Regions from separate parts of the Xanthomonas sp. NCPPB 2250 genome, predicted to be linked through region 1. Evidence: predicted binding sites of a transcription regulator. Region 1 holds the regulator's gene; the other holds the start of a gene.
What was found. The regulator HrcA, encoded in region 1, represses chaperone genes, less so after heat shock. The targets are predictions, from matches to a motif close to TTNGCACTCNNNNNNNNNGAGTGCNAA.

Region 1 (4,151 bases):
GCACCGCCGGCGCCTCGTCGCCGTTGAGCCGCTGCGCCGCGCCTTCGCAGGCGCCGATCAGTGCGGCGGCGTGGGCCTGGCGGCGGTGGTTGGCGTCCAGGGCGGCGATCGCCGCCGGGTCCAGGTCCTCGCGCTGCAGTTCGGCCAACTGGTGCTGCAGGAAACCGATGCGGTCGCTGACGTCGCCCTGCGCGAGCAGGGTCTCGCGCTCGCTGAGCAGACCCTGCCAGCGGGCGGCGGCGGCGCGCACCGCGGCGCGCTCGGCGTCGTTGCGGGCATAGGCGTCGAGCAGGCCGAGCTGGCTGCCGCGCGAGAGCAGGGCCTGGTGTTCGTGCTGGCCGTGGATCTCGACCAGGTGGCCGGCCAGCTCCGCCAGTTGCGACAGGGTCACCGGGCGCCCGTTGATCCAGGCGCGCGAGCCGCCGTCGGCGCGGATCACCCGCCGCAGCTGGCAGTGGTCTTCGTCGTCGAGTTCGTTCTCGCGCAGCCAGGCGCGGGCCTGGGCGGGGGCGACGAACTCGGCCGACAGCTCGGCGCGGTCGGCGCCGTGGCGGACCACGCCGCTGTCGGCGCGCAACCCGGACAGGAAGCCGAGCGCGTCCACCATCAGCGACTTGCCGGCGCCGGTTTCGCCGGACACCACGGTCATGCCGGGGCCGAATTCCAGTTCGGTGCCGCGTACGACGGCGAAATCCTTGATCGAAAGATGTCTGAGCATGGGGTCTGCATCCGGGGCCGCGCAACGCTAGCATGCGCGGGTAGGTGGGCCAATGACTTGCCAAGCCGGCGTGCAGACATTATCTAAGGACCAGTCTCACGGGTTGATTCCATGCGCGCTTCCCCGGTCCATTCCAGCCTCGATCCGCGTGCCCGTCAGCTGCTGCGCACGCTGATCTCGCGCTACATCCGCGACGGCGAGCCGGTCGGCTCGCAGACCCTGGCCCGCCATGCCGGGCTGGACGTGAGCCCGGCGACGATCCGCAACATCCTGGCCGACCTGGAGGACGCCGGGCTGCTGAGCTCGCCGCACACCTCGGCCGGACGCGTGCCCACCGCCACCGGCTACCGGGTGTTCGTCGACAGCCTGGTGCAGATGCGCCCGCCGGCCGAAGGCGAGGTGGCACGACTGCGTGCGGAGATGGCCAATGCCGCCGGCACCCAGGCCTTGCTGGGCAGCGCTTCGGAGCTGCTGTCGGCGATGACCCACTTCGTCGGCGTGGTCAGCGCGCCCAAGCGCGAGCAGTTCGCGTTCCGGCACATCGACTTCGTGCCGCTGGACGCGCGGCGGGTGCTGGCGATTCTGGTGTTCGCCGACAACGAAGTGCAGAACCGGGTCATCGAGCCGCGCAAGGCCTACGAGCCGGGCGAGCTGGAGCGGGTGGCCAACTATCTGAACCGGCATTTCGCCGGGCGCGCGCTGGCCGACATCCGCGCCAGCCTGCTGCGCGACCTGCGCCATGCGCGCGACGAGATGGAGCAGTTGCTGGCGCACAGCGTCGAACTGGCCGAGCAGGCGCTGGCGCCGGCCGGCGACGACATGGTGCTGGCCGGGCAGACCAAGTTGATGGGTGTGCAGGGCCTGTCGGACCTGGAGCGGCTGCGCGAACTGTTCGAGGTCTTCGCCAGCAAGCGTGAGATCCTGCAGCTGCTTGAACGCACCATCCGCGCGCCTGGCGTGCGCATCTTCATCGGCGAGGAGACCGGCATGGTGCCGCTGGAGAGCGTGTCGCTGGTGACCGCCCCGTACATGGCCGGCGGCCAGGTGCTGGGCGTGCTCGGCGTGATCGGCCCCAAGCGCATGGACTACGACCGGGTCATCCCCCTGGTCCAGACAGCCGCCGACGTCCTCGGCGCCCGCCTGGATCCATCCCCACCCGGCGATCGCTGAGCGCAGCGCTGGTCGAAGCGCCGCCGCCTCATCCGCCAGCAGGCCATCCCGCCGCGCCCGGGCGAATCTCCAATCCCCAATCCCGAATCCCCAATCCCAGCCTCACTTGAATCCGCCCGCGCCGCCCACATAGGTGGTCCGGTAAGGCGGGACGTACCCCGCCAGGGATACGGACATGACGCAAGAGCACCCCGAATTCGATTCCGAACACCTGACCGAGGCGCAGCAGCCCTCGACCGATCCGCTGCAGGCGGAGATCGAGACGCTGCGCAGCGAACTGGCCCTGGTCAAGGCCGACGCCCTGCGCGAGCGGGCCGACCTGGAGAACCAGCGCAAGCGCATTGCCCGCGACGTGGAGCAGGCGCGCAAGTTCGCCAACGAGCGCCTGCTCGGCGACCTGCTGCCGGTGTTCGACAGTCTGGACGCGGGGTTGACCGCCGCCGGCAGCGAGCCCAGCCCGCTGCGCGACGGCCTGGAGCTGACCTACAAGCAGTTGCTCAAGGTCGCCGCCGACAACGGCCTGACCCTGCTCGACCCGACCGGCGAGCCGTTCAACCCCGAGCATCACCAGGCGATCAGCCAGGCCGAGGCCGAGGGCGTGGCCCCGGGGCATGTGATCCAGGTGTTCCAGAAGGGCTACCTGCTCAACGACCGCCTGCTGCGGCCCGCTTTAGTGGTCGTGGCCAAGCACGACTGAGCGCGCCGGCCGCCCGCGCCTGAACCCGGCGCGGCGGCGGTGGAACGCTAATTTGCGGCGATGGCTTGAATGACCTGCAGCCATCCCTATATCCGAACCAGATCCCGGCACTGGCCGGCTACACGACCTTTCAGGAGTCATTGCAATGGGCAAGATCATCGGCATCGACCTGGGCACGACCAATTCGTGCGTGGCGATCATGGACGGCGGCAAGGCCCGCGTCATCGAGAATTCCGAGGGTGACCGCACCACGCCTTCGATCGTCGCCTACACCAAGGACGGCGAAGTGCTGGTGGGCGCCTCGGCCAAGCGCCAGGCCGTCACCAACCCCAAGAACACCTTCTACGCGGTCAAGCGCCTGATCGGCCGCAAGTTCACCGACGCCGAAGTCCAGAAGGACATCGGCCTGGTGCCGTACAGCATCGTCCAGCACGACAACGGCGACGCCTGGGTGGCCACCGCCGACGGGCGCAAGCTGGCCTCGCAGGAAATCTCCGCGCAGGTGCTGGAGAAGATGAAGAAGACCGCCGAGGCGTTCCTGGGCGAGACCGTCACCGAGGCAGTCATCACCGTGCCGGCGTACTTCAACGACAGCCAGCGCCAGGCGACCAAGGACGCTGGCCGCATCGCCGGCCTGGACGTCAAGCGCATCATCAACGAGCCGACCGCGGCCGCGCTGGCCTACGGCCTGGACAAGGGCCAGGGCGGCGACCGCAAGATCGCGGTGTACGACCTGGGCGGCGGCACCTTCGACGTGTCGATCATCGAGATCGCCAACGTCGACGGCGAGAAGCAGTTCGAAGTGCTGGCCACCAACGGCGATACCTTCCTGGGCGGCGAAGACTTCGACAAGCGCGTCATCGACTACCTGGTGGAAGAGTTCAACAAGGACCAGGGCATCGACCTGCGCAAGGATCCGCTGGCGCTGCAGCGCCTGAAGGACGCCGCCGAGCGCGCCAAGATCGAGCTGTCGTCCTCGCAGCAGACCGAAGTCAACCTGCCGTACGTCACCGCCGACGCGTCGGGCCCGAAGCACCTCAACATCAAGCTGACCCGGGCCAAGCTCGAGGCGCTGGTGGAGGATCTGGTCAAGCGCACCATCGATCCGTGCCGCACCGCGCTGAACGACGCCGGCCTGCGCGCCAGCGACATCACCGAGGTGATCCTGGTCGGTGGCCAGACCCGCATGCCGAAGGTGCAGCAGGCGGTGGCCGAGTTCTTCGGCAAGGAGCCGCGCAAGGACGTCAACCCCGACGAGGCCGTGGCGCTGGGCGCCGCGATCCAGGGCGGCGTGCTGGCCGGCGACGTCAAGGACGTGCTGCTGCTCGACGTGACCCCGCTGAGCCTGGGTATCGAGACCCTGGGCGGCGTGTTCACCAAGATCATCGAGAAGAACACGACCATCCCGACCAAGGCCTCGCAGGTGTTCTCCACCGCCGAGGACAACCAGTCGGCGGTGACCGTGCACGTGCTGCAGGGCGAGCGCGAGCAGGCCCGCTACAACAAGTCGCTGGCCAAGTTCGACCTGTCCGGCATCGAGCCGGCGCCGCGTGGCCTGCCGCAGGT
Region 2 (4,151 bases), 1.3 Mb from region 1:
GCTGACCCTGCCGCTGGGCCTGTCGATCGCCCTGGACAACCTCAAGCAGTTCGCCGGCAGCGTGCAGCAGTCGCGCGACATCAACGTGTTCCTGAAGACCGACGTCGACGCCGCCGCGGCGCAGGCGCTGGCGCAGACCCTGCGCGGCCGTGGCGACGTGGCCGCGGTAAAACTGCGCACGCCCGCCGAGGGCATGGCCGAGCTGCGCGACAGCGCCGGCCTCGGCGAGGCGCTGGACGCGCTGCAGGACAACCCGCTGCCGACGCTGCTGATCGTCACCCCGGCCGCGGCCGACGACACCCCGCTGGCCACGGCGCTGACCGCGCTGCCGCAGGCCGACCTGGTCCAGCACGACGCGCTGTGGCGCAAGCGCCTGGACGGCTGGCTGCATTTCGGCGAGCGCCTGGTGCAGGTGCTGTCGCTGCTGCTCGGCGCCGGCGCGGTGCTGGTGGTCGGCAACACGGTGCGCCTGGACATCCAGTCGCGGCGCGAGGAGATCGGCGTGCTGCAGCTGCTCGGCGCCAGCGACGGCTTCATCCGCCGCCCGTTCCTGTACCTGGGCGCCTGGTACGGTTTCGGCGCCGGGGTGCTGGCGCTGGGCCTGCTCGCCGCCTCCGGCATGGCCCTGGGCCAGCCGCTGGCGGCGCTGGCCGACAGCTACGGCAGCCACTTCGTGCTGCACGGGCTGGACGCGCTGCACGCCGGCTTCGTCCTGCTCGGCACCCTGCTGCTGGGCTGGCTCGGCGCCTGGCTGGTGACCGGCCACTTCCTGCGCCAGACGCGGCCCACCGACACCTGAGGCGCACATGGCCGGGCACGAGCTCAAGCATCTGATCAGCGCCGCCCCCCGGGTGATGGTGGTCGATGGCTCCAAGCTGGTGCGCAAGCTCATCGCCGACGTGCTGCACCGCGAACTGCCCGACGTGACCGTGGTCGGCTGCGCCAGCATCGCCGAGGCGCGCGCCGCGCTGGAGGCCGGCCCGGTCGACCTGGTCACCACCTCGCTGGGGCTGCCCGACGGCGACGGCCTGACCCTGGCGCGCAGCGTGCGCGAGGCCGCCGGCCAGGCCTATGTGCCGGTGATCGTGGTCTCCGGCGACGCCCAGCAGCACCTGGTCGAGCGCCGCTTCACCGAGTACGTCACCGATTACTTCGACAAGGCGCTCGGCCACGAGGCGCTGGCCACCTTCATCCGCGGCTACGTGCAGCCGCAGCCGGTGGCCGGCGCCACCGTGCTCTACGTCGAGGACAGCCGGGTGGTGGCCGAAGCCACCAAGCGCATGCTGGAACGCCAGCAGCTGCACGTGGTGCACGTGCTCAGCGCCGAGGACGCGTTCGCGTTGCTGACCGCCGAGTCGCTGGGCCGCACCACCCGCCGCATCGATCTGGTGCTGACCGACGTCACCCTCAAGGGCGAGCTCAACGGCCGCGACGTGGTCCAGCGCATCCGCGTCGACTTCGCCTACGGCAAGCGGCGCATGCCGGTGCTGGTGATGACCGGCGACAGCAACCCGCACACCCAGTCCGAGCTGCTGCGCGCCGGCGCCAACGACCTGGTGCAGAAACCGATCGAGGAGCGCCTGCTGGTCACCAAGGTGCTGTTCCAGTTGCGCCTGGCGCGGCTCGACGAGATCGCGGTGACCTTCTGACCGATGTGATGTCCCGAGCCTGGAAGCGATGAGCAACAACGAAGACGAAAGCCGGATCCAGCTGGAGCCGTCGTGGAAGGCGCAGGTCGGCGACTGGCTGCTGCGCCCGGAGATGCGCGAGCTGGCCACCTTCCTGCGCCAGCGCAAGGCCGCCGGCGCGCGGGTGTTCCCGCCGGGGCGGCAGATCTTCGCCGCCTTCGACGCCACCCCGTTCGAAAAGGTGGAGGTGGTGATCCTCGGCCAGGACCCGTACCACGGCTACGGCCAGGCGCACGGGCTGTGCTTCTCGGTGCTGCCGGGGGTGCCGGTGCCGCCGTCGCTGCTGAACATCTATAAAGAGATCGAGGACGACCTGGGTATCCGCCGTCCCGATCATGGCTGCCTGCTGCCCTGGGCGCAGCGCGGCGTGTTGCTGCTCAACGCGGTGCTGACGGTGGAGGAAGGCCGTGCCGGCGCGCACCAGGGCAAGGGCTGGGAGGGCTTCACCGACCACGTCGTGGAGACCCTCAACCGCGAGCGCGAGGGCCTGGTGTTCCTGCTCTGGGGCAGCTACGCACAGGCCAAGGGCAAGGTCATCGACACCCGCCGCCACCGCGTGCTCAAGGCGCCGCACCCCTCGCCGCTGTCGGCGCACCGCGGCTTCCTCGGTTGCAAGCATTTTTCCGCGGCCAACGAGTACTTGAAGCGCCGCGGTGCCGCCCCCATCGACTGGAGTCTGCCGCCGCGCGCGGAGCTGGAAGCAGCGCTCGGCGGCGCCTGAACCGCGGTTGGACAGGGCGACGCTGTCGCCTGGCGTGGACGCCATCTTCGCGAACCGGCTGCTACTTTTGCGGTCAGAGAACGGGATGACGATGCGTCCCGATTGTTTCAGTGGCTTGTGATGCAGTGTCATTCCTGATTCATATGTTGCATAAACAGAACACAGGAACTTTTTACTGTACCCAGCAGTCCAATTAGTAGACTGCTAAGATGAGCCCTATGAGCCAGACGCTTACTTCCAACGCATTGGTTGCCAACAACCTCCCGATCCCCAGTCCGCTCGGTTCGCTGGATGCCTATATCGGCGCCGTGCATCAGATCCCGGTGCTGACGTCCGACGAGGAACATGCACTGGCGGTGCGGTATCGCGACCAGGAAGACCTGGACGCGGCCCGCGAACTGGTCCATTCCCACCTGCGCTTCGTGGTCCACGTGGCCCGCGGCTACAACGGCTACGGCCTGCCGCTGGGCGACCTGGTCCAGGAAGGCAACATCGGCCTGATGAAGGCGGTCAAGCGCTTCGACCCGGACATGGGCGTGCGCCTGGTCAGCTTCGCGGTGCACTGGATCCGTGCCGAAATGCACGAGTACATCCTGAAGAACTGGCGCATCGTCAAGGTCGCCACGACCAAGGCGCAGCGCAAGCTGTTCTTCAACCTGCGCAAGTCCAAGACCCGCCTGGGCTGGATGAACGCGGCCGAGGTCACCGCGGTGGCCAAGGACCTCAACGTGTCCGAGCGCGAGGTGCTGGAGATGGAGTCGCGCCTGTCCGGTCGCGACATCGGTTTCGATGCGCCGTCCGACGAGGACGACGACCACGCGCCGCCGTCGCCGGCCGCGTATCTGATGGCCAACGAGGAAGATCCCTCGCAGGCCTACGAACGCGCCGACAGCGAGGGCAACCAGCTGCAGCTGCTGCGCGAAGGCCTGGCGGAACTGGATGCGCGTTCGCGCGACATCATCAAGCGCCGCTGGCTGGATGCCGACAGCAAGATCACCCTGCAGGAACTGGCCGACGAGTACGGCGTATCGGCCGAGCGCATCCGCCAGATCGAGGCGAACGCGCTGAAGAAGATGAAGGCGCTGTTCGTCGCCTGAGTCGCTTGCGGCGAGCCATTGCAACGCGCGAAAAGGCCCGGCATTGCCGGGCCTTTTTTTGTCCTGGGCGGCGGCGATGGCCGGCTGCGGAAGCCCATCCGCACGCCGCTGGATCACGACTCCGGCGGACGCGCCACCGGCAGGTGCCAGCCGTAGCGGATCGCCATGAAGCGCAGGCCGAAACACAGCACCGCACCCACCGCCAGGCCCCAGGGCTGCGGCAGGTGCAGCACCTGCGCCGCGGCCACCACGCCGCCGCCGAGCAGTGCCGCCACCGCGTACAGCTCGGCTTGCAGCACCACCGGCGTGCGCGCCACCAGCAGGTCGCGGACGATGCCGCCGCCGATGCCGCTGAGCATGCCCAGCAGCGGCGCGCTGAGCGGGCCCAGGCCGAACGCCAGCGCCTTGCTGGTGCCGTAGACCGCGAACAGCGCCAGGCCCATCGCGTCGAAGATCTGCACCGGATTGCGCAGGCGCTCGACCGTGTGGTGGCGGTAGAAGGCCAGCAGCCCGGCCAGGCAGGCCACGCCGAGATAGCGCACGTCGGCCAGCGCCGCCGGCGGGGTGGCGCCGATCAGCACGTCGCGGGCGATGCCGCCGGAGACCGCGGCCGCGCACGACAGCACCAGCACCCCGAACAGGTCC

Region 2: rpoH (RNA polymerase sigma factor RpoH) is a predicted target of HrcA. The motif match lies at 2,591-2,617, and genes of this name have one in related genera.

The regions. Positions count from the first base shown of each region.
Region 1 covers NZ_CM161520.1:2,107,947-2,112,097, forward strand. The annotation lists gene recN (DNA repair protein RecN) at 1-718, opposite strand, end outside; gene hrcA (heat-inducible transcriptional repressor HrcA) at 830-1,888, shown strand; gene grpE (nucleotide exchange factor GrpE) at 2,064-2,585, shown strand; gene dnaK (molecular chaperone DnaK) at 2,731-4,151, shown strand, end outside.
Region 2 covers NZ_CM161520.1:764,416-768,566, forward strand. The annotation lists gene ftsX (permease-like cell division protein FtsX) at 1-799, shown strand, start outside; gene AC1PMG_RS03250 (response regulator) at 807-1,649, shown strand; gene ung (uracil-DNA glycosylase) at 1,678-2,409, shown strand; gene rpoH (RNA polymerase sigma factor RpoH) at 2,628-3,506, shown strand; gene AC1PMG_RS03265 (trimeric intracellular cation channel family protein) at 3,620-4,151, opposite strand, start outside.